DNA from 2 places in the Paenibacillus litoralis genome. Region 1 is predicted to be linked to the other one. Evidence: riboswitches for the same ligand, from Rfam matches in the RefSeq annotation. Region 1 holds a riboswitch; the other holds the start of a gene.
The links. A riboswitch is a leader RNA that binds a small molecule or an ion and turns the genes downstream of it on or off. The one in region 1 is predicted to bind FMN.
Positions count from the first base shown of each region.

Region 2: linked by a shared signal. The riboswitch ahead of ribD (bifunctional diaminohydroxyphosphoribosylaminopyrimidine deaminase/5-amino-6-(5-phosphoribosylamino)uracil reductase RibD) and the one ahead of ACKGJP_RS02325 (DMT family transporter) in region 1 are both predicted to bind FMN.

Region 1 covers NZ_CP176395.1:529,011-532,424, reverse strand. The annotation lists gene ACKGJP_RS02335 (helix-turn-helix domain-containing protein) at 1-376, opposite strand, end outside; gene ACKGJP_RS02330 (phytanoyl-CoA dioxygenase family protein) at 915-1,814, shown strand; FMN riboswitch at 1,888-2,039, shown strand; gene ACKGJP_RS02325 (DMT family transporter) at 2,182-3,126, shown strand.
Region 2 covers NZ_CP176395.1:3,874,100-3,877,513, forward strand. The annotation lists FMN riboswitch at 960-1,170, shown strand; gene ribD (bifunctional diaminohydroxyphosphoribosylaminopyrimidine deaminase/5-amino-6-(5-phosphoribosylamino)uracil reductase RibD) at 1,560-2,669, shown strand; gene ribE (riboflavin synthase) at 2,685-3,371, shown strand; gene ACKGJP_RS15690 (bifunctional 3,4-dihydroxy-2-butanone-4-phosphate synthase/GTP cyclohydrolase II) at 3,405-3,414, shown strand, end outside.

The DNA.
Region 1 (3,414 bases):
CCAGCAGCTCCGCGGCGCCCAGCCCTTCAATCGTCTTTACCGTCAGTTTATCCTTGACAAGATGGTCAAAAAAGGACCGCAGCGCAGGATACGGCTCCAAATAAGGCGTGAGCAGGCCTTCATCGAAGATAAGCAGCGTGCGGACAAAAGGAGCCGTCTCCGTGACGTCCATCTGAACGCGGTGAAGCTGAAACGGCTGAAAAGCCAGCAGCGTCCCGGGTTTGATCGCATACGTCTGTCCCTCGCTGATCAAGCGTCCTTCCCCTTCGTATACATAAACGAACTCCATTGCCTTATGGGCGTGAAACGTCTCCTTGAAGGTGCCGTACGTCGTTTTCCGGTGATCGAATGCGATCATTTTGTCATGCACATACATAAAGGAAACGCTCCTCTCGCATGGCCTCATCATCCCGATTCATCGGCCGTACCCCTAACGCTAAATTTTGTTTGGATATTGTTGTTCTTATCAAGGATCATACAATGCGTAAGATGGAGAAACAAGCGGATGGAGGCGGCATTGGCTTGCTGCTGGATGGAGAAGTGTCATCCGCACACAGATTCCGACGCCGGGAACACGGATTCCGCGCAGCGGATCGCAAGTAGCCAGCATCCCGCATATCCGCGAACCGGCCTTCCAGGCTTTGCGCTAGACAGCAGCTAGCTTCTGGAAAATTCCGGGATCGGAGGAGCCTGTATCCGGACAACCGCTGATCAAAAATATAGCGAAAAGCAGAGTCAAATAAACCGCAATATCACAACAAAAATGAGCTAGAGAACGACACAAAATCCGCGTCGGTTTTGCTACACTTTAAGCAATCCCGCAAAGCGGAAGCCGTGCTGCCCACGGCGATTTGCGGGGCGGAACGACCAGCCGTTTAGGCGGGTACAGGATAACGATAAGGAGTCGGATCGAGATGAAATTGACGGAGAAGCAAGTGAAACAGTTTCACGAAGAAGGCTACCTCGTGGTGGAAAATGCGCTGAACGAGGCGGATTTGGCGCCGGTCATCGCCGGCATTGAGCGTTTTATCGACCGGAGGGCGAACGAGCTGAAGGAGGCAGGCAAAATTGCCGAACTTCATGAAGGCGAATCCTTCGAGAAGCGGTACACTTCTCTCTTTATGCAGAGCAAAGAAATCGGGCTTGGCCTCGACATCATGCATTCGCGCATACCGGAGCTGTTCGATTTCCTGCGCAATCCAAATCTGCTCGATGTCGCTGGCAGCTTGCTGGGCAGCGACATCATGTGCAACCCTATCCAGCATTTGCGCGCCAAAGTGCCGAATCGGGCTTTCGGCACCGAGACGCCTGAGTTCTTCCTGAACGTACCGTGGCATCAAGATGCGGGGGTTACGCTGGAGGAAGCCGACGAAACCGACATGTTTACGTTCTGGCTGCCCCTCGTCGACGCGATCGCCGAAACCGGCTGCATGGAAGTCATGCCCGGCGTCTTCAAGGACGGATATTTGCCGCATACGCCCACAGACGGCTTTACCATCGTACCGGAGCACTTGCCTGCTGGCCCCGTCAAGCTGGCTCCTTGCCCGAAGGGCGGCATCGTCATCATGAACAAATATACGCCTCACCGGGGCACGTCGAACCTGTCGGACATTATTCGTTGGAGCATTGATCTGCGCTACCACCGCACCGGTCAGCCGTCCGGACGCCCCTATCACCCGTCATTCGTCGCGCGCAGCGAAAGCGCACCGGACAGCGTGCTGTCGGATTTTAACGAATGGTGCAGGCAATGGGACGAAGGCCTCCGTCTCGCGGCAGGGAAGCGTATGAACCGAGGCATCTCCATTTCCATGTAAATGCGGCAAGCCGTTTTCAAAAAACGTCTTGCCGCAAATGAAACCTCTGTGGTAGAATCCATTCTAATTGAATGTGGATCTTCGGGGCAGGGTGAAATTCCCGACCGGCGGTGATGGTTCCCGTGAACCTTAGCCCGCGACTCGCTTTCCGCCTATTAGGCGGAAAGCGACTGACTTGGTGCGATTCCAAGGCCGACGGTACAGTCCGGATGGGAGAAGATCGCAAACGGCTTGGCGCCGGTATCGTTTTTTTGAACGATCCGGATCCGAGCTTGTTTGAATATGCCCCGTTATCGATAATCGATAACGGGGCATATTTCTTCTTTACGAAGGATCCTATTCAAAAAACCGCAGGAGGTTATTGAATATGGAAAAGTTGACTTTGATGCATCCGCCCGCGGAGGCGGAGCGTGCCGGCATCCATACGAGAAACGGCGTTTGGCTCATCGCACTGGGAGCCGCCCTATGGGGCGTCGATCCGCTATTCCGCATTTTGCTGCTTCGATATCTTACTTCGGCGCAAATCGTGCTGCTGGAGCATCTGCTCCTTATGTTGTACGCCGTGCCCGTGCTCTGGCTCTACCGCGCCGAGCTCCGGGGGCTGAAGCTCCGTTATGCCGGCGCTCTGCTGTTTATCTCTTGGGGGGGATCGGCGATTGCCACGATCCTGTTTACGAATGCCTTTGCCCAGGGCAATCCGAACGCCGTGCTGCTGCTTCAGAAGCTGCAGCCTCTGTTTGCCATCTTAGCCGCCCGGCTCGTTCTAAAAGAAACATTGCCGGGACGCTTTCTGCCGCTGCTCGCCTTAGCGCTTGGTGGCACCTATCTGCTTACGTTCGGCTGGTCCGCGCCGATCGGCCACTTCGGAGAGATCGCCGGGACGGGGGCGCTATTGTCCGTAGGAGCCGCCGCCCTATGGGGAGGCTCCACCGTCATGGGCCGGCTGCTCGTCGACCGGATGCGCTTCGAAACGGTGACCGCACTGCGGTTTACGCTGGCGCTTCCGCTTCTCTTCGCGATGACTTGGACGGAAGGCGCAGCTTGGCAGCAGCCGCAGCTATCCGCGGAATGGAGCGGCATAGCCGTAAGCCTGCTAGCCCAAGCGTTCCTGCCGGGCCTATTCAGCTTGCTGCTCTACTACCGCGGCCTGTCGAATACGAAAGCATCGGTCGCAACCCTCGCCGAGCTCTCCTTCCCGATGGTCGGCGTCCTGCTTAACTGGCTCGTCTTTCATCAAACGGTAACGCTTGCCCAGCTTCTCGGCTTCGTTCTCATATGGTTGTGCTTGTACCGGCTGTCTCGGCAGCAATAGCATAACTCTTGATAGTCCCCATACTTTGGTGAGAGAGAGAATGGATATGGGATTTCAACCGTTTTTAAAATCGTGTGATCCGGAATTAATTTTGCCGGTAATTTCAAAGGCGGCCCGTAAGCTTTGCCCCCATATCCTTCCCTCTATTCTCCTTTGCCGCTCCCACTGCGCCTTTTATTTCAAATCGTCTCCTCCGGCTGGATCCGCCTGTTTGAGGCAATTAGACGATGGTAGAGGCTTCTATTTGTCCGAATATCCGAAAAACTGAAGGAATAAACGACGCTAAAG
Region 2 (3,414 bases), 3.3 Mb from region 1:
TCTTGGAGGGATCCCGTAGGTGAGTGATTATGGATCTGGGTTCATTAGTAGTGAACGTAAATGCATGATTTGGGGTTGGGCAGCGGTTTGGAAGGGGATTAGAGAAGGGAAGTTCACTATTAGTGAACATAAATTCATTATTTTGGCTTGGACAACGGTTTAAATGGGGATTAAGGAAGGGAAGTTCACTATTAGTGAACGTAAAGGGAAAATAGTGACGTATGGTTCACTATCCTGTTGGTTTTAAGGCATTTGTGTGAAAATAGTGAACGTTGCTTTAGTAATAGTGAACTTTGGCTCACTAACTTTATAATGGTCCTCCCGCATGCTTGGATCCGGCAAACTTGCTCTAAAACCGGATGGGGCGGAACGCGGGGAGAAGCCCACAACTGGAGGGGAGCGCGGAATTTCCAGTCATGGATTTAGCTATGGATAACGGCTATAAGTCCTGAAAGTAGCCCAAGAAGTAGCCCAAGAAGTAGCCCAAGAAGTAGCCCAAGAAGTAGCCAAAGAAGTAGCCAAAGAAGTAGCCAAAGAAGTAGCCAAAGAAGTAGCCAAAGAAGTAGCCAAAGAAGTAGCCAAAGAAGTAGCCCTTTATGTAGCCTAGGAGTTGCTCGTGATATGTCTCGTGATATGGCCTATGATTATATGCAATGATATAGATTGTGATGTATCTCGTAATATAGAGAATGATATAGCATTATATAGCCAATAATATAGCCCACAATATAGCCCACAATATAGCCCATAATATATCCCATAATATAGCCCATAATTTAGCCCCTGATAGCCCGCGTTACTAAATTGCCCTCCATTTTTTTCCTCAATTGTCCCGACGAATCAATGTCGACAAAATCAATGCGAAAAATAGGAATGATTAGCCTTGCTTTTTTTGCGACACAGTGGTACTATTTCAATCAAAGTAAGGCTTTTCTGAAAATACAACGACAATTTCATAGGATATCCTTCGGGGCCGGGTGAAATTCCCGACCGGCGGTGATCCGGATGAGGCGGCTTCTTCCGCTATCCGGTCAGTCCGTGACCCGTGTGGCATCGCATTTCGAAGTTCGTGGGCGTTAAGTTGCCGACCGTGCTTGGATGCGAGATCAACCGGTGGACTCGGTGCAATTCCGAGACCGACAGTTAAAGTCTGGATGGGAGAAGGAGCATAATTGTTTCGTTGAGCCGACGTCATATGTACTTTTTTTCACATTTTCGCGATATCGGTTTCGCCCGTCTAATATACCGTATCATGCGGTTTATTAGTGTTAGCCTTATGAGGCTATGGTTTATAGGGCGAAGCGGCTCTATTTCGTCGTGTCGCGAGGTCGGAAAGCGTGGCTTTCATTCCGATGGCCAGCTCGTAGACCATGCGATGGCTGCGGGATTAGAATCGCGGATATCAGCTGGAACAAGAAGATGCGCAGACGGATGTGCGATACGGATAACAACATATTGCCTGCCGGGATACGTCCGGTAATGGCCGGCTTGTGCTCTTTTCTTCACCCCGACCTTCTGTTGCGGGTGTTTTTGGCGTTCCCGATATTCGAGAAGAGGTGATGGCAACGGATACGATGGATTCGACTTTTTATATGCGCCTGGCCCTGCAGATGGCTGAAGCCGCCCAGGGGCAAACCGGAATAAATCCGGTCGTCGGGTGCGTCGTCGTGAAGCATGGGCGGATCGTAGGCATGGGCGCCCATTTAAGGCGCGGTACCGAGCACGCGGAGGTGCATGCGATTCGCATGGCCGGGAGCGAAGCGGAGGGCAGTACGGTATATGTGTCGCTGGAGCCTTGCAGCCATTACGGCCGAACGCCGCCATGCGCCGATCTGCTCATCAAGGAGAAGGTGGCGAAGGTAGTGGTCGCCTGCCTAGACCCGAACCCGGAGGTTGCCGGCAAAGGAGTCGAGAAGCTGCGTTCCCATGGCATCGTCGTCGAGGTAGGGGTGCTTCAGGAGAAGGCGACTGCCCTGAATGAGCCGTTTAACAAATATATTGTCAGCCGCCTTCCGTTCGTCACCCTGAAGACCGCCTGTACGCTTGACGGCAAAATCGCAAGCCGCACCGGCGACAGCAAATGGATAACGAACGAAAAATCCCGTTCCTATGTGCATACGCTCCGTCACCGTCATCAAGCGATCATGGTGGGAGCCGGGACGATAATCGCCGACGACCCGCAATTGACGACGCGGCTTCCTGTGGATGCGCTGCAGCCGATTCGGATCGTGGTCGATTCGACGCTGCGTTCTCCGGAGCATGCTAAAGTTTTTGACGGACAATCGCCGACTATCGTGCTTACCACGGCAAGAGCGCCGCAAGATAAGGCAGAGCGTCTGGCAGACAGAGGTATAGAACTGATCCATACCGGCGAAGGACCGCAAGTCGACTTGCGGAAGGCGATGAAGCTGCTCGGGGAGAAGGAAATCGGATCGATTTTGTTGGAGGGCGGAGGCCGGTTGAACGGTGCGATGCTGGAAAACGGATTGATCGACGTATGCCGCCTCTTCTTCGCTCCGAAGATTGTGGGCGGCCTGCAAGCGCCAGGAAGCTTTGCGTTTGACGGTTTCGAACGAATGGCCGAAGCTGTCAAATTGGAGAGAATCCAGGTGGAAACCTTCGGAGACGACGTTTGCATTACAGGATACCCGGTTTACGGTGACCGGTAAGGGAGAGGGAAGCATATGTTTACCGGACTAATCGAGGAAGTCGGGATTATGCAGCGCATCGGCAAACAAGGCCAGACGATGGTCTTATCGATTGCTGCGAAGCGTATCATGAGCGATGTTCAGCTTGGCGATAGCATCGCGATTAATGGCGTTTGCCTTACGGTGATCTCGTTTGATGCGGGCAGCTTTACCGTAGACGTAATGCCGGAGACGTTCCGTCATACGAATCTGTCTCTTTTAAGTGCCGGCGATCGCGTCAATCTGGAGCGCGCGATGTCCGCTCAAGGGAGGTTCGGGGGACATATCGTTCAAGGCCACGTCGATGCGACGGGACGCATTACGGCAAGGAGACCGGAGGAGAACGCCGTATATTTTACCATAGAGCTCGAGAATACGGACGCAATGAAATATATCGTGCCGCGCGGGTCGATAACGATTGACGGTATTAGCCTGACCGTGATCGGCGTTGACGAGCGTTCGTTCTCGGTATCCATAATACCGCATACGCTGGCGCAGACGATTTTGCAGCATAAGCAGCCCGGCGCATCCGTCAATATCGAAACCGATCTGCTCGGCAAATATATCGAGAGACTGCTCTTTTACCGCGGAGCGGAAAAGCCGGAACTCGCTTCGAAAAGCGGCGGCCCAGCTAAATCGTCGCGTTTGACGGCGGAATTTCTTGCGGAGAACGGTTTTCTATAGGCCGAATATTTATTAGGATAAGGGGTGAGCGTCATGACAAACA